Regions from separate parts of the Vibrio iocasae genome, predicted to be linked through region 1. Evidence: predicted binding sites of a transcription regulator. Region 1 holds the regulator's gene; each other region holds the start of a gene.
The links. The regulator MetJ, encoded in region 1, represses methionine synthesis genes. The targets are predictions, from matches to a motif close to TTAGACNTNTANANGTCTAA.

Region 1 (4,411 bases):
CCGCTAACAATCTTGAAGACCATACTTCACCATGCCCCTGAACACTTGCTTTCTGAGCTTCAGATAAAGGAGCTTCTAACTCACCAAGCGCTGAAATTTCAGTGTGTAAAGCATCTAACAAAGTACCGCTGTCTTCCAGCAGTTCTTCAATCAGTTGGCTTTGAAAATCTCGTAAGGACATCAATGATTCATGTGCGATCCGGCCATCTTTCTCAAGCGCTTCGATCCACTCAATCAGGCGATTCGTTGTATCACCTGCAGCTGACACAACAATTAAGTCTTCCGACTCTGAGTATTCTTTAAGAATATTAGCGACTCGTTTGTAGCAATCCGGGTTTGCTAAGCTACTACCACCAAACTTATGTAACTGACGAGAAACGGTCATTTAAGCTTCCTCCACAACCGTATTAAATGCATTTTCCAAATCGTTGATTAAATCTACACTATCTTCGAGGCCAACAGAAAGCCTCAGTAAGCTCTGAGATACTCCCGCCTCTTCCAAAGCTTTTTCTCCCATCGCACGATGTGTCATTGAAGCTGGATGACAAATTAAACTTTCAACACCACCAAGAGATTCCGCCAGGGAAAACAACTGGAGCTCTCCCACAAACTGTTTTAACTGTTTAAATGAACCAGCAAACTCAAAACTCAACATAGAACCAAAGCCAGTTTGCTGTTTTTTAGCTATCTCATGGCCTGGGTGATCTTTAAGGCTTGGGTGATAAATACTGCCTACGAGAGGCTGTTTCTTCAAAAACTCTAAAACAGCTAGAGAACTCTCTTCATGAGCTTTCATTCTTGCACCAAGTGTACGAAGACCACGCAAGGTCATGTAGCTATCAAAAGGCGTTCCAGTGGCACCAATACAGTTCCCCCACCAGCCCAACTCTTCTGCATGCTCTTCAGATTTAGTAATAATAACACCGCCAATGACATCTGAATGACCGTTCAGGTACTTGGTCATTGAGTGGATTACTAAATCTGCACCAAGTTCAATTGGCTTTTGGTAGATAGGAGTCAAAAAAGTGTTGTCCACTGCGACGAGTGCACCAACAGCCTTCGCTTTTTCACAGGCTTTGGCAATATCAACGACGCGTACCAATGGATTAGAAGGGGTCTCTAGAAGGATAAGCTTAGGTTTGAGAGCTATGGCAGCATCAAAAGCTTCATCGTCGGTCTGATCAATAAACTGAACTTTAAAATCACCTTTCTGAGCGCGCGTATTAAATAATCGGTAAGTGCCTCCGTAACAATCGTTCGGAGCAAGGATTAAATCATCAGGACCAAGGAAAGCAGAAACCATCAGGTTTAGAGCCGATGTGCCGCAATTGGTCACTACCGCACCTTTACCAGATTCAAGCTCGTACAGTGCCTGCTCTAGCAACCCGCGATTAGGATTTCCTGAGCGGGTGTAGTCGTATTTAGGCACATCACCAAATTCCGGAAAACTGTAGTTGGTAGAAAGGTAAATAGGTGGGACTACCGCATTATATTGTGTGTCCGACTCGATACCTGTACGAACAGCAATAGTTGAAGGTTTCCTTTGAGACATGTAGTGATTTTCCTTTTTAATACGACTTACATTCTGTTTAGAAGTTATTTTATAAACTAACTCTTAATAATAGGAGATTTATACAACCTGAGTTATCTTAAACCTTTCCTTCTTCCGAGTTACTCATATCAGAGAATACTTGTTACTTTACCCCTCACAATTTCAGCCGTCAATACTTCTAGACGTCCAAATGTCTTTGCTTATGGCGGTAAATCCCGCTAAAATTCAGCTTTAGACTTTTTATCAAATTATAAAATTAGTAAAGGTGTGCAATGGCTGACTGGAATGGCGAATACATAAGCCCTTATGCAGAGCATGGAAAGAAGAGCGAGCAAGTTAAAAAGATCACTGTTTCGATCCCACTTAAGGTTCTTAAAGTTCTAACCGACGAGCGTACCCGTAGGCAGGTAAATAACTTGCGTCATGCGACAAACAGTGAACTTCTATGCGAAGCATTTCTACATGCATACACTGGTCAGCCCTTACCAACAGATGAAGATCTGCGCAAAGATCGCCCTGATGATATTCCTGCAGAAGTGAAGAGGCTGATGACCGAAATGGGCATCGAGTTCGAAGCTTTTGATGAAGAGTAAATTGCGAGCTTAAAGAATGCCCTTGTATATTTACCAATATGTACAAGGGCATTTTTGTTTACTACAAGCAAAATGAATAATTAAGCATGCATTGCTTTTATGCCATCTTCTATTAAATGAACCTGTTCCAACCCCGAAGCCGTAGTATGTGGTTTCACAATAGATAGTAACTGCAACACACCTTGATGAATAATCTGCTCGGTAATTTTTGCACCCTGAGACATAGCCGCCTGATAACTCAACCAGCTGGTCGCCACCAGATGCAATGATGTCACCAATGTTCTTGCATCGGCATCATCTACACTCAACAGTTCTCTTTGCTTAAACATCTCAAAAATAGAGGCTATGTTTGCCTGCATTTTTTCCTGAACAGCAAGATATTTTTGATGCAGAATAGTATCTCTCTGAAGGATTTCCGGAAGATTGGCATAGAAGAAACGATACTTCCACATCAAAGCGAATATGGAATCCATATATCTCTTTAAAAGCACTAAGCTTTCTTCTTGAGTGCCTACAGGAGTGAACCTTTCCAAAAGCTCTTCTGAATAGCTTTCAAAAATCTCTCTTACAATTTCCTGCTTATTGCGGAAATGGTAGTACAAGTTCCCCGGGCTAATATCTATATGAGCAGCGATATGGTTTGTAGTGATATTTCTTTCACCATGCTCATTAAATAACTCAAGCGCGGCAAGTACAATCTTCTCACGCGTCTTCATAATATCCCTTACTTCAGTGTGTTAAGTTAAGTATATGAACAAAATCATAGAACTAAAAGAATATATTACGAATACTGAATATTTACTTTAAATGAAGATACTCCCTTGAGTATAGCCCTCTCTAACAAGAGTCTGAAGTAACGCATTTTTCGACACATAATCACCATGTATAAGATGTATTTCTTTTGGCGGATATTTAATCTCCTTAACAAAAGCTAGCAGATCATCCTTATCCGCGTGGGCAGAATAACCAGACATTGTGTGTATCTGAGCATTCACATGGGTTTCTTTATTGTCTATTACAACCGTCTTAGCTCCAGATTGAATTTCCCTTCCAAGAGTACCTTCAGCTTGATACCCAGAGAAAATAATATCTGTTCTTGTATCAGGTAACAGAGCCTTGAGATACTCCATTACACGGCCCCCTTCGCACATACCTGATGCTGCAACCACTATCGCAGCTTCCCCTGTGGATGCTAGTCGGTTTACTACAGATAGGTGCTGTTTGTAGTCATGGATAACTGTGCACTGTTCGAAAGCTAATGGATGACGTCGCTTTGCTAACTTTTGTTTCGCTTCTTTCCCCCAAAGTTTCCTAAACCTTCGATAGGACTTAGTAACCTTTGCGGCCATTGGTGAGTCGAGAATAATCGGAATGTCATTACTAATCCCTGAAGAATGGAATAGGGATTCAATATCAAACAATAACTCCTGAGTACGACCAATGCTAAAAGCAGGAATAATGATTGCGCCACCATCTGACAAAGAGCGATTAACTATCTCTTTAAGTCGTCCTGCACGCTGAGCAACGCTTTCATGGTTCCTATTTCCATACGTCGATTCCAGAACAAGATAGTCAGCTCGTTTCGGAGAGATAGGATCTGGCAACAGTGGAGTGCTAGACGGCCCTAGATCACCAGAGAATACTACTATCTCATTATTGGGCAGTTTTACTTCGACATACGCGGAACCAAGAATGTGGCCTGCTGGCTGAAAGCGACAATAGAGACTCTGATCATTACTTTGCTGACCTAGGTGACAACCCTTTATACGGTGCCACTTGTTGTACTCTATTGGAAACATTCTCGACTTAACTAAGCTAAGAACGTTCTCTCTATTTACCTTTTTCATACCCAGGTTGAGCTTCAAACCATCATCAAGCATTAAGGGGATAAGTTCCGCTGTCGCATGAGTACAGATGATTGGGCCTTTAAATCCAGCAGCCAAAAGCCAAGGAATCCGGCCTATATGATCGATATGAGCGTGAGTAACAACCAAAGCCTGAATATGCTTTACCGGAAAATCAATATCTAACGGCTTTGAGTCCTTTCCCTGAAACTGGCCACAATCTACAAGAATACTTTGCTTGTTATATCGAAGTTCATGACATGAACCGGTTACTTTATCTTTGCCACCGTGATGAATTAAGCGCATATCGATTCCTCATCTCAATTGAGAAATCACGATATCAATAGCTTTAAATGTTTGAGTAATGATTAGGTATTTTGTCGAGGGATATCTAGATATTTGATACTGAAAAACGATGAGAG
Region 2 (4,411 bases), 230 kb from region 1:
CCACCTATATCTTTACGATGCATAAGAAAAAGCCGGGCATTTATAGCCCGGCTCTGATAGTAGTGATTGCTTAGTTCAATTAAGCAAGTAGCTCTTTCGCTGTCTCAATTGCATTTTCAACAGTGAAGCCAAACATCTTGAATAGCTCACCTGCTGGTGCAGATTCACCGAAGGTTGTCATACCGATAATGCGACCGTCGAAACCTACGTACTTGTACCAGTAATCAGCAATACCTGCTTCGATAGCAACACGAGCTGTCACATCAGAAGGCAGTACAGATTCACGGTACTCAGCGTCTTGCGCATCAAATACGTCCGTTGCAGGCATAGATACGACGCGTACCTTCTTACCTTCAGCCGTTAGTACTGCTGCTGCCTCTACTGCTAGCTCAACTTCTGAACCTGTTGCGATGAAGATAAGCTCTGGCTTGCCATCACAATCTTTCAGGATGTAAGCACCTTTCGCAATGTTCGCTACCTGCTCTGCATCACGCTCTTGCTGTGCAAGGTTCTGACGAGAGAAAATAAGAGAAGTCGGGCCATCTTTACGCTCGATAGCGTATTTCCAGGCAACTGCTGATTCAACCTGGTCACATGGACGCCATGTACTCATATTTGGCGTCACACGTAGAGAAGCCATTTGCTCAACAGGCTGGTGCGTAGGACCATCTTCACCCAGACCGATAGAGTCGTGCGTGTAAACCTGAATGTTCTGAACTTTCATTAGCGCAGCCATACGCATTGCGTTACGAGCGTATTCCATAAACATTAGGAAGGTTGCACCGTAAGGAACAAAGCCACCGTGAAGCGCGATACCGTTCATGATAGCCGTCATACCGAACTCACGTACACCGTAGTGGATGTAGTTACCAGAGAAGTCTTCACGAGTCAGCGACTTAGAACCAGACCACATAGTCAGGTTAGAAGGTGCAAGGTCAGCAGAACCACCCATGAACTCTGGTAGCATAGCACCGAACGCTTCTAGAGCGTTCTGAGAGGCTTTACGTGATGCGATGTTTGCAGGGTTTGCCTGAAGGTCAGCGATGATGGCTGATGTCTTCTCTTCCCACTCAGCAGGTAGTTCACCGTTTACACGACGCTTGAATTCAGCTGCCAGCTCAGGGTAAGCGGCTGCGTATGCTTCAAACTTCGCATTCCAGTCTGCTTCTTTCGCTGCGCCTGCTTCTTTTGCATCCCACTGCGCTGCAATATCAGCAGGGATTTCAAATGGACCATGTTCCCAACCCAGGAATTCACGAGCAGCTGCGATTTCTTCGTGACCCAGTGGTGCACCGTGACAGTCGTGAGAGCCAGACTTGTTAGGAGAACCAAAACCGATGATAGTTTTAGTACAGATAAGTGTTGGACGAGGGTCTGCTTTCGCTCTGATGATTGCCGCGTCGATTGCTGCTGCATCGTGACCATCAACGTCAGCGATAACATGCCAGCCGTAAGCTTCGAAACGCTTAGGCGTGTCGTCTGCAAACCAGCCTTCAACGTGACCATCGATAGAGATGCCGTTGTCATCCCAAAATGCGATTAGCTTGCCAAGACCCAGTGTACCCGCCAGAGAACATGCTTCGTGAGAAACACCTTCCATCAGACAGCCGTCACCCATAAATGCATAGGTGTAGTGGTCAACGATGTCGTGACCTTCTTTGTTGAACTGCTCTGCAAGAGCACGCTCTGCCATCGCCATACCGACTGCGTTAGTAATACCCTGACCCAGCGGACCGGTTGTTGTTTCGATACCTGGTGCATAGCCGTACTCTGGGTGGCCCGGAGTTTTCGAGTGAAGTTGACGGAAGTTCTTCAGGTCATCGATAGACAGCTCGTAACCAGTCAGGTGAAGCAGAGAGTATATCAGCATTGAGCCGTGGCCGTTTGAAAGGATAAAGCGGTCGCGGTCAGCCCACTCTGGGTTTTGTGGGTTATGGTTCATGTGGCCACGCCAAAGTACTTCGGCGATATCAGCCATACCCATAGGTGCACCTGGGTGACCTGAGTTAGCTTGTTGAACACCATCCATGCTTAGTGCACGGATTGCATTGGCTAGTTCTTTTTGAGACGGCATGTCTGCTCCTGAATAGATAAGCGAATTCGTATAAAGGGTATAAATAACGATAAAATTCGTGTTATTCGTAATTACTAAATTTTATCCGGTAATTTAGCGCGCCTATTCTCTCAAAGCCCCCTTTTGACTGCAATCGTTTTCCCCATAGAAAATACGTTACTTTCGAGCTGAAACCCTATTTTTCATATGGATTTTCAACACATAAATGTGGCCCCAATACACAAATTTTTCTTGTAATTATGTAATCTGAAACTAAAATAGACGTCCAGATGTCGAAACACCCAAACGTATGGTGTTTCCATAAACTATTATTTAGAGGGTGCTAGTTGCATCCTTTTTCACTCTTAATTGGAGCTGACTATCATGGCTAAGCACCTATTTACTTCTGAATCTGTATCAGAAGGCCATCCGGATAAAATCGCGGATCAGATCTCTGACGCAGTACTAGATGCAATCCTTGAGCAAGATCCTAAAGCTCGTGTTGCATGTGAAACTTACGTTAAAACCGGCATGGTTATGGTTGGTGGTGAAGTCACTACCTCTGCATGGGTTGATATCGAAGAACTCACTCGTGAAACTGTTCGTGAAATCGGTTATGTACACTCTGACATGGGTTTCGATGCGGACTCTTGTGCAGTACTGAACACCATTGGTAAGCAGTCTCCTGACATCAACCAGGGTGTTGATAAAGCAGACCCTAAAGAGCAAGGCGCTGGTGACCAGGGCATCATGTTCGGTTACGCAACAAACGAAACTGACGTACTAATGCCTGCACCAATTACATACTCTCACCTACTTGTGCAAAAGCAGGCTGAAGTACGTAAAGGTGGTCTTGACTGGCTACGTCCTGATGCAAAATCTCAGGTAACTTTCCAGTACGACCAGGGTAAGATTGTCGGTATCGATGCCGTTGTTCTTTCAACTCAGCACTGCGATTCAATCTCTACTCCAGACCTGCGTGAAGCAGTAATGGAAGAGATCATTAAGCCCGTTCTTCCTTCTGAGTGGCTAAACAAAGAGACTAAGTACTTCATCAACCCAACCGGTCGTTTTGTAATCGGTGGCCCAATGGGTGACTGTGGTCTGACTGGTCGTAAGATCATCGTTGACACTTACGGTGGTGCAGCTCGTCACGGTGGTGGTGCTTTCTCTGGTAAAGATCCATCAAAAGTTGACCGCTCTGCAGCATACGCAGCACGTTATGTAGCGAAGAACGTAGTAGCTGCTGGTCTTGCTGACCGCTGTGAAATTCAGCTTTCTTACGCGATTGGTGTTGCTGATCCAACTTCAATCATGGTTGAAACTTTCGGTACTGAAAAAGTATCTCACGACATCATCATCGAAGCGGTACGTCAGTTCTTCGATCTTCGCCCATACGGTCTGCAAGAGATGCTGAACCTGCTTCAGCCTATCTACAAGAAGACAGCTGCTTATGGTCACTTTGGCCGTGAAGAGTTCCCATGGGAAGCAACAGACAAAGCAGCTCTGATTCGTGAGTTCGCAGGTCTAAAATAAGCAAATAGATTTTCTTAGCTTAAAGACAGATAATCGGGGTGCATTCTGCACCCCGTTTTTTATAGGACAACATAATAATGACAAAAGCGAAGATTGGTATTGTTACCGTTAGCGACCGTGCAAGCGCTGGTGTTTACGAAGATATTTCTGGCAAAGCCATTATCGAGACACTAAACGACTATCTTGTATCTGAATGGGAGCCTGTATATGAGGTTATTCCTGATGAGCAAGACGTTATTGAAGCAACTCTAATTAAGATGGCTGACGAGGAAAACTGCAGCCTGATCGTAACGACTGGTGGTACTGGTCCAGCGAAACGCGATGTAACTCCGGAAGCCACTGAAGCGGTATGTGATCGCATGATGCCAGGGTTTGGTGAACTGATGCGTGCAGAGTCCTTGAAATTTGTTCCAACAGCCATTCTTTCTCGTCAAACCGCTGGGTTGCGAGAAGATAGCTTAATTGTAAACCTTCCAGGTAAACCAAAGTCTATCCGCGAATGTTTGGATGCAGTATTCCCTGCGATCCCATACTGCATAGACCTTATGGAAGGCCCATACCTTGAGTGCAATGAAGAAGTGATCAAGCCTTTCCGTCCTAAGAAAAAGTAAACGGAACATGACTGAATTTCCTTCAGCTTTTGAAGAAGATATTCAAAAAAAAGCAGCCTGGTGCATTCACCGGGCTGAAATCGCTTTTCAACGGGCTTTCTCTCAACCAGAGATAAGCTTCAAGCTTCGCGGCAAGGCGGCTGGAAAGGCTTATTTGCAAACAAACCAAGTTCGTCTAAACCCTGTCTTGTTTCAGGAAAACTATCAGGCA
Region 3 (4,411 bases), 650 kb from region 1:
CGATATGCATTGGTACAGATTTCAATTTTACGTTCACGGGTATCCGCCTGACCAACTTCGTCAAAAGCCATTACAATGACAGCGGCACCATAGCGACGAATAAGTTTTGCCTGTTCGACAAACTTCTCTTTACCCTCTTTTAGAGAGATAGAGTTAACGATGCCTTTACCCTGAATACATTTAAGGCCCGCTTCAATGACCTCCCATTTGGATGAGTCGACCATGATAGGTACTTTCGAGATTTCAGGCTCAGAAGCACATAGGTTCAGGAATTTTACCATACAAGCTTCGGCATCAAGCATCCCTTCATCCATATTGATATCGATGATTTGGGCACCGTTCTCAACCTGTTGGCGGGCAACTTCTAATGCTTCATCGTAAAGCTCTTCTTTTATAAGGCGCTTGAAGCGAGCGGAACCAGTTACGTTTGTCCGTTCGCCAACGTTTATAAACAGAGACTCTTTAGCGATACTTAAAGGCTCAAGACCAGAAAGGCGACACTCTACTGGCAGATCAGGTAAGTCACGAGGCTTCTTGCCATCAACGATATCCGCTATAGCTTTTATATGCGCTGGTGTCGTGCCACAACAACCACCCACAATATTTAGGAAACCACTATCAGCCCACTCACCAATATGCTCTGCCATATCCTCCGGAGAGAGATCATACTCACCAAATGCATTAGGTAAACCCGCATTAGGGTGGGTAGAAACGTAATTCTCTGAGATACGAGACATCTCTTCTACATATTGACGCAATTCATCTGGTCCCAGTGCACAGTTAAGACCAAAGGAGATAGGATTTACGTGGCGCAGTGCGTTATAGAAGGCTTCTGTCGTCTGACCGGAAAGAGTACGGCCCGATGCATCTGTAATGGTTCCAGAGATCATTACAGGCAGCTTTACACCAAGCTCTTCGAAAACAGTGTCTACAGCGAATGCACAAGCTTTAGCATTCAAAGTATCGAAGATCGTCTCTATAAGGATAAGATCCGAACCGCCTTTAATCAGTGCGCGGGTAGATTCAGAGTAGGCTTCAACAAGTTGATCGAATGAGATATTTCGATAACCCGGATCGTTTACGTCAGGTGAGATTGAACAGGTACGGTTTGTTGGACCAAGGACACCGGCAACAAAACGAGGTTTTTCTGGGGTTTTAGCTGTCCACTCGTCCGCAATGCGTCTTGCCAGTTTTGCCGATTCATAGTTAATTTCTTCACTAAGGCTTTCCATCTCATAGTCAGCCATCGCGATAGTGGTAGCATTAAAGGTATTGGTCTCAAGTATATCTGCACCAGCTTCCAGGTAGGCATCATAGATCTCTTCGATGATCTTTGGCTGAGTCAAAGAAAGAAGGTCATTGTTCCCTTTGAGGTCACACTGCCAGTCAGCAAAGCGTTCTCCTCGGTAATCCTCTTCCTCAAGCTTATACCCCTGAATCATGGTTCCCATAGCACCATCTATTATCAGGATTCTTTTTTTCAGCTGCTCTTCTATTATTTTTCGGATGTTGCTTGCTGTCACAGTGTCTACTTCCTAAATATATTTATTATCTGAGCATCCTATCACACGGAGTCTGTACCCAGATGTTGATTATTCTGCATGTTCTTGTTGAGTAATTTTAATAGTAATTGTCGAATTACTCATCAACTGTGAAGTTTTCTTCAGAGAAGTGTTCCAGATCGTAAGGGGTTTGCTGATAAACGCAGTAGTTCAACCAGTTAGAAAACAGAAGGTGTCCATGACTACGCCAGCTCGCGATGGGTTTATTATCTGGATTATCGTTAGGATAGTAGTTAACCGGGATAGCAGGGTCCATACCCTCTCCAAGATCACGAACGTACTCGTTGTGTAAAGTGTGAGAGTCGTATTCAGGATGACCTGTTACAAATACATTCCTTTTATCTTTTGTCGCGGCAAGGTAAACCCCGGCGACATCAGAAACGGCCAGAATATCCAGATCTGTATGCTCTTCTAGAAACTCTGGAGAGAAGTCCGCATAACGTGAGTGGGGGGCAAGAAAAGTATCATCAAAACCACGAAGTATTGGATGAAACTGATGCTGAATCTGATGATGATATACACCTGACAGTTTCTCTTTTCTAGTTTTTTTAGGCAGGTCGTAAAGGAGTTTCAAGCCAGCCTGAGCAGCCCAACATACAAATAGTGTTGAGGTTACGTGCTTTTTCGCCCAACTCATGATCGTTTCAAGATGCTCCCAATAAATCACATCTTCAAACTGAACTAAGCCAAGTGGTGCTCCGGTTATGATCAATCCATCAAAGTTACGTTCTTTCACCATTTCAAACTGACGATAGAAGGTATCCAAATGTTCAGTAGGGGTATTCTTGCTAGGACGATTGTCTATTCTCAGAAGTTCCACATCGATCTGTAGTGGACTATTTGAAAGAAGACGCAAAAACTGAGTCTCTGTCTCAATTTTTTTTGGCATCAAGTTGAGAATTAAGACCTTAAGTGGACGAATTTCCTGAGTAGAAGCTCGCGACTCTGGCATAACAAATATATTTTCATTACGCAGTACATCGGATGCAGGTAATTGATCGGGAATCTTAATAGGCACAACTCTTCTCCATAAGCTATCTAGACGTCTATACACCCAATTTAGCTTATGAGTTGAACCATGTCGAGTAAAATGTGATCTATATTGCGTTGTTCTCAGATATTTGATTTTTCTTCAAACGCAAAAAAGCCTTGTCTTTCGTCGGGGACGCCTAGTTATACCAATTCCATTAATTTTGTGATCTAATGAGGGCTCTTAAAGGAGCCCTCATGAAGCACGATTTCCCCAGCCTTATCAACTCCACGTCTAACGCTCGGCTTAGAATACGTTACCTTGCTGTTTCCCACTTTGTTGATGGTAAAAGCCGTACAGAGATCGCTAAGTTCCTCAAAGTCAGCAGAGTTAGCGTTAATAAATGGGTTAAGGCCTATCTCGATCACGGCCTTGAAGGACTGCAAGAAAAGCGTCATTCAGGGAGGCCTCACCGCTTAACCGAAGAGCAAAGGCAACAACTCAAAGAGTATGTCACCGAACATGCTGTTAATGCTGATGGTGGCCGCCTCCAGGCAAGGGATATCGGCCTCTTTATAGAAAGCAATTTTGGTATTACCTATCAACAGTCAGGGATATATCGCCTGCTACATGATATTGGCTTGAGTTGGATTACGACTCGCTCCAAGCACCCTAAGCAAGCAATAGAAGCTCAAGAAGCTTTTAAAAAAATTCCCAATAGAAACGATCCTTAAGATCCCCGGGCATGTCGCACTAAAAGATGTTCAAATATGGTTCCAGGATGAGGCCAGGTTTGGTCAGCGCAACACGACAACCCGAATATGGGCTCCCAAGGGCACTCGTCCGAGGGCGGTACAACAGCAGCAATTTGAATATGCATACTTGTTTGGAGCCGTATGCGTTACCACTGGTGATGCGGAAGCCATTGTTGTGCCTGTTAGTAATATGGAGGCAATGAAGGAACAACTTCGGCTTATCTCACATGCCACACCAACAGGTAAGCACTCTGTTGTCATTATGGATCAAGCGAGTTGGCACCAAAGCTATCTTGCAGATGATTTTGACAACCTCAGTATCATTCATATACCGCCATATTCCCCGGAACTGAACCCAATAGAGCAGGTGTGGAGTTGGCTTCGTCAAAACGAACTCGCAAATCGATGTTTTGAAAACTATGGTGATACCAATTCCATTAATTTTGTGATCTAATGAAGGCTCTTAAAGGAGCCCTCATGAAGCACGATTTCCCCAGCCTTATCAACTCCACATCTAACGCTCGGCTTAGAATACGTTACCTTGCTGTTTCCCACTTTGTTGATGGTAAAAGCCGTACAGAGATCGCTCAGTTCCTCAAAGTCAGCAGAGTTAGCGTTAACAAATGGGTTAAGGCCTATCTCGATCACGGCCTTGAAGGACTGCAAGAAAAGCGTCATTCAGGGAGGCCTCACCGCTTAACCGAAGAGCAAAGGCAACAGCTCAAAGAGTATGTCACCGAACACGCTGTTAATGCTGATGGGGGCCGCCTTCAGGCAAGGGAGATCGGCCTCTTTATAGAAAGCAATTTTGGTATTACCTATCAACAGTCAGGGATATATCGCCTGCTACACGATATTGGCTTGAGTTGGATTACGACTCGCTCCAAGCATCCTAAGCAATCAATAGAAGCCCAAGAAACTTTTAAAAAAATTCCCAATAGAAACGATCCTTAAGATCCCCGGGCATGTCGCACTAAAAGATGTTCAGATATGGTTCCAGGATGAGGCCAGGTTTGGTCAGCGCAACACGACAACCCGAATATGGGCTCCCAAGGGCACTCGTCCGAGGGCGGTACAACAGCAGCAATTTGAATATGCATACTTGTTTGGAGCCGTATGCGTTA
Region 4 (4,411 bases), 620 kb from region 1:
GAACCGGCAATGGTGAGTACTATTGGTGTTGTTTTGGTTTGAGTAGATGCCATTCTAATGTCCCTTTTGTCTGACAAAGGAACAGTAATGGCCTAAGAATAGATGTGCAGAAAATGAGAATTTTGCTGCTTAGGCAAGACACTAGTTCCCTACGTCAGTGTTAACTGAATCAGGTTCAACGGGTCCCGCATAAGCGGTCTCAGCACAGGGCTCCCCGACTAATCATTAAATTTGTTTATCTTCAGAGAAGATGTAGCGGTAGTGTAACAAAATGCATTGTTTGTGCAATAACTTAGAGAGCTTTGTGGTTTAGGAGCAAACAAACATCAGGTAGTCCCTACGTAAAACCGCTGTAAACACATCCCTGTGCGCTCCGAGTTTTTCATCCATGAAAAACAGGTTTTACTCCGGGAATACCAGATATTTGCTCCAAATTCATTACACATAAAGAAAAGGCCAGCTCATGATATGAACTGGCCTTAAACAAACAATGGTAATTTTTCAGGAGTTACCAGCCTTTAACTACACCACCGTTAAAGATTTCAGAAGCTGCTTTGTACACTTCTTCAGTCTGGTACGCTTTAACAAAGTTCTGAACGTTTTCTGCGTTTACGTTGTCTTCACGAGCAACAATCAGGTTCACGTATGGAGACTCTTTATCTTCAACAAAGATACCGTCTTTCTGTGGAGTCAGGCCAATGCTGCTAGCGTAAGTCGTGTTGATGATTGAAAGCGCAACATCATCAAGAGAACGAGGAAGCTGTGCTGCGTCTAGCTCTACGATAGTGATGTTTTTCGGGTTTGCAGTGATATCACGGACAGTGCCTTGCAGACCAACACCTTCACGAAGAGTTAGCAGGCCTTGCTGCTCAAGAAGAAGCAGTGAACGACCAAGGTTTGTTGGATCGTTTGGTACTGCGATACGAGAACCTTCAGCAATTTCGTCTACAGATTTAACCTGCTTTGAGTAACCTGCAATTGGGTATACAAACGTGTTACCAGCGATAGTTAGCTTGTAGCCACGGTCAGCAACTTGTTGATCAAGGTATGGCTTGTGCTGGAATGCGTTGATATCAACAGAACCATCGTCAGTTGCTGCGTTTGGCGTTACGTAATCAGTGAAAGTAACCAGCTCTACATCCAGGCCGTATTTTTCTTTCGCAATTTTAGCTGCTACTTCTGCAACCTGTGCTTCGGCACCTGCCATTACACCAACTTTTACTTTGCTTGTGTCTGCTTCTTTCTCACCACAACCTGAAAGGACTAGGGCAGAAGCTGCTGCTGCGATGGCTAGAACATTCTTAAGGCTAAATTTCATGATTATCTCCTGTCTAAATTCGTTAAGCTTTTTGCTTTTATTAAATAGCGATTGCTGATTTATTTGTTTTTCGTTTATCTGTGGTCAACGCGGCGAACAACGGCATCACCGATTGACTGAATAATTTGTACTAATACGATTAGCATCACCACAGTGACTGCCATGATAACCACATCGTATCGGTGGAAGCCGTAGCGGATAGCAACGTCACCTAGACCGCCGCCACCAACGGTTCCCGCCATTGCCGAATAACTTACTAGTGTTACCAGCGTAATAGTCACTGAGTTCACAATAGTAGGTAGTGCTTCAGGTAGCAGTACCTTAGTAATAATCTGTTGAGTGCTGGCACCCATTGACTGTGCTGCTTCAACAAGACCAGATGGAACTTCTAGTAATGCCCCTTCAATAAGTCGGGCAACAAATGGAATTGCTCCGATAGTCAGAGGAACAATTGCCGCAGTTGTGCCGATAAAAGTGCCTACCAGCAGTTTAGTTACCGGAATAATCGCGACCATCAGAACCAGGAATGGTACAGAACGGCCAACGTTTACAACTGCTCCTAAAATAGAGTTCAGTTTAGGGTTTTCTGCCAATCCACCTTTTTTACTGATATGAAGAATCACCCCCAGTGGGATACCAACAGCAAATCCTACAATGCCGGAAACCGCAACCATATATAGCGTTTCCCATGTTGCTCCTAGAAGCAGATCACCGTTAAGGCTTAGCCAGTTACCAATATCATTAAAGGACATAACCAAGAACCTCCACTTTTACATTGTGATCGCGAAGATAAGCTATTGCAGCAGTATCATCTTTTTCGTTACCAAACATCTCTGCGACCATCATGCCGAACTTTACACCACCTGCGTAATCCAGATCTGAACTTAAAATGCTGATATCAATATTAAACTTACGGCTGATTTGACTAACCAGTGGAGCATCGACTGTTGCACCTGTGAATTCCAGACGCACTAGCGGGTAGCTACCTTCAACTCGTTTATCTTGCAAACGAGCCTGATAGTCATCCGGAATGGAGAGATCCAGAGTTGAACGGATAAACTCGTGAGCCAGTTCAGTTTTAGGGTGAGCGAAAATCTCGCCCACTGAGCCTTTCTCAACCAGTTCACCGTCGCCAATAATTGCCACTTCATGACAGATGCTCTTAACCACATCCATTTCGTGGGTAATAAGAAGCATGGTGATGTTCAGCTTACGGTTAATCTCTTTTAGCAGCTCTAGAATCGATTGAGTAGTTGCCGGATCCAACGCGCTGGTGGCTTCATCACAAAGCAAAACCTTAGGGTCTGATGCGAGTGCGCGAGCGATAGCAACACGCTGTTTTTGTCCACCGCTAAGGTTGGAAGGGTAGGTGTCACGCTTATCAGCCAGACCTACCAGAGAAAGCAACTCTGTCACTTTTGACTCAATCTGAGCCTTTTCCGCTCCTGCCAGTTCAAGAGGCAGTGCCACATTTTCGAATACTGTACGAGAAGACAGCAGGTTAAAGTGCTGGAAAATCATCCCAATATTCTGGCGAGCTTTACTTAGCTCAGATTTCGACAGAGTAGTTAGGTCCACACCGTCCACGACAACCGCACCTGACGTTGGTGCTTCTAACATGTTCACACAACGTATTAGCGTACTCTTCCCTGCGCCTGAAGATCCTATTACACCAAAGATAGTGCCTTGAGCAATGTTCAGGTTAATGTCTTTCAGGGCATTAATTTCCTTTGTGCCTTGATAGAAAACCTTGTTTACCTGAGAAATTTCAATCATTTAAAAACTCGCATGGAAGTTGGGTCTGTAGACTTATATTCCCGACAGCATAAAATTTTGTTCTCTGTCGTCATTGGTAGAAGATGCTATTGGCAATACGATTTTAAGTCAATAGATATTTTTACGTCTAGACGTCTAAATATCCGTTTGGGTGCTTCGATTTTGTAATTTACTATGACTGAGAGTTATAACAGAGCGTTGAGAAGGTCATTTAATTAGTGCTAACCAGCTAAAAGAGTGCAATAATTTCGGGGATAAACCATAGAGAGGATAGAACTTTGGCTAAACCTGCCGTTTTTTTAGATCGTGATGGTGTGATTAACGTAGATCACGGTTATGTGCACGACGAACATGACTTTGAGTTTATTGATGGTGTCTTTGAAGCTGCGAAAAAGTTTCAGGATATGGGCTACCTTCTGGTCATGGTTACCAATCAGGCAGGTATCGCACGTGGTTATTACGATGAAGATCGATTCCTTTCACTGACCCAGTGGATGGATTGGAATTTTGTAGATCATGGCGTCGAGTTCGACGGCTTCTACTATTGTCCTCATCACCCGGAAAATGGTAAAGGTGACTACCTTCAGGACTGTGAGTGCCGAAAACCTAAGCCGGGTATGTTCAACTCTGCCCGTGACTATCTGAAAATCGACATGGCTAACTCTGTGATGGTTGGTGATAAAGCAGAAGATATGATGGCCGCAGAGGCAGCAGGTGTGGGCACTAAGATATTGGTTCGTACCGGAAAACCGGTTACCGAAAAAGGTGAAGCTTTGGCAACTGCAGTGCTTGATAGCATTAAAGAAGTACCAGAGTTCATCTCTTCGCTTAAATAACAGCTTGCCTGATAACCTCTTCCTATGAGTAAAAAACTGACCATTCACGATATTGCAGCACTTGCCGGCGTCGGCAAGTCTACGGTATCCCGAGTTCTGACAAATGATCCTAAAGTAAAGCCGGAAACCAAGGCTTTAGTAGAAAAAGTGATCGAAGAGTCTGGTTACGTTCCTTCTAAGTCTGCTCAGTCTATGCGTGGCGGAAGCCAGAAGGTCATTGGCGTTATTATTTCTCGTCTTGATTCTCCATCAGAAAACCGCGCAGTTAGCGGCATTCTTCCCACTCTATATGAAGCGGGGTATGACGTCGTCATCATGGAGAGCCAGTTTGACGTTAAGAAGACTAACGAACATCTCGCTGTCCTGAAGAAGCGCAATGTTGATGGTGTAATCATCTTTGGATTCACTGACTGTGATATCAGCAAGATAGAAGCGTGGAAAGAGAAAGCGGTGATCATCGCCACTGACGTCGAGAACATCT

Region 2: a site for MetJ is predicted at 2,332-2,351, ahead of metK (methionine adenosyltransferase). Genes of this name have one in related genera too.
Region 3: a site for MetJ is predicted at 2,593-2,612, ahead of metA (homoserine O-succinyltransferase). Genes of this name have one in related genera too.
Region 4: a site for MetJ is predicted at 3,214-3,233, ahead of metN (methionine ABC transporter ATP-binding protein MetN). Genes of this name have one in related genera too.

The regions. Positions count from the first base shown of each region.
Region 1 is NZ_CP145311.1:206,252-210,662, reverse strand. It holds gene SNR28_RS10475 (bifunctional aspartate kinase/homoserine dehydrogenase II) at 1-385, opposite strand, end outside; gene SNR28_RS10470 (O-succinylhomoserine (thiol)-lyase) at 386-1,552, opposite strand; gene metJ (met regulon transcriptional regulator MetJ) at 1,825-2,145, shown strand; gene SNR28_RS10460 (TetR/AcrR family transcriptional regulator) at 2,226-2,861, opposite strand; gene SNR28_RS10455 (MBL fold metallo-hydrolase) at 2,949-4,295, opposite strand.
Region 2 is NZ_CP145311.1:431,314-435,724, reverse strand. It holds gene tkt (transketolase) at 80-2,074, opposite strand; gene metK (methionine adenosyltransferase) at 2,438-3,589, shown strand; gene mog (molybdopterin adenylyltransferase) at 3,667-4,200, shown strand; gene SNR28_RS11575 (SprT family zinc-dependent metalloprotease) at 4,208-4,411, shown strand, end outside.
Region 3 is NZ_CP145311.1:3,245,530-3,249,940, forward strand. It holds gene metH (methionine synthase) at 1-1,523, opposite strand, end outside; gene metA (homoserine O-succinyltransferase) at 1,639-2,580, opposite strand; partial or broken gene SNR28_RS24610 (IS630 family transposase) at 2,790-3,714, shown strand; one part of gene SNR28_RS24615 (IS630 family transposase) at 3,765-4,219, shown strand; one part of gene SNR28_RS24615 (IS630 family transposase) at 4,218-4,411, shown strand, end outside.
Region 4 is NZ_CP145311.1:825,201-829,611, forward strand. It holds gene thiD (bifunctional hydroxymethylpyrimidine kinase/phosphomethylpyrimidine kinase) at 1-53, opposite strand, end outside; TPP riboswitch at 130-227, opposite strand; gene metQ (methionine ABC transporter substrate-binding lipoprotein MetQ) at 509-1,318, opposite strand; gene SNR28_RS13430 (methionine ABC transporter permease) at 1,393-2,070, opposite strand; gene metN (methionine ABC transporter ATP-binding protein MetN) at 2,060-3,094, opposite strand; gene gmhB (D-glycero-beta-D-manno-heptose 1,7-bisphosphate 7-phosphatase) at 3,373-3,930, shown strand; gene treR (trehalose operon repressor TreR) at 3,955-4,411, shown strand, end outside.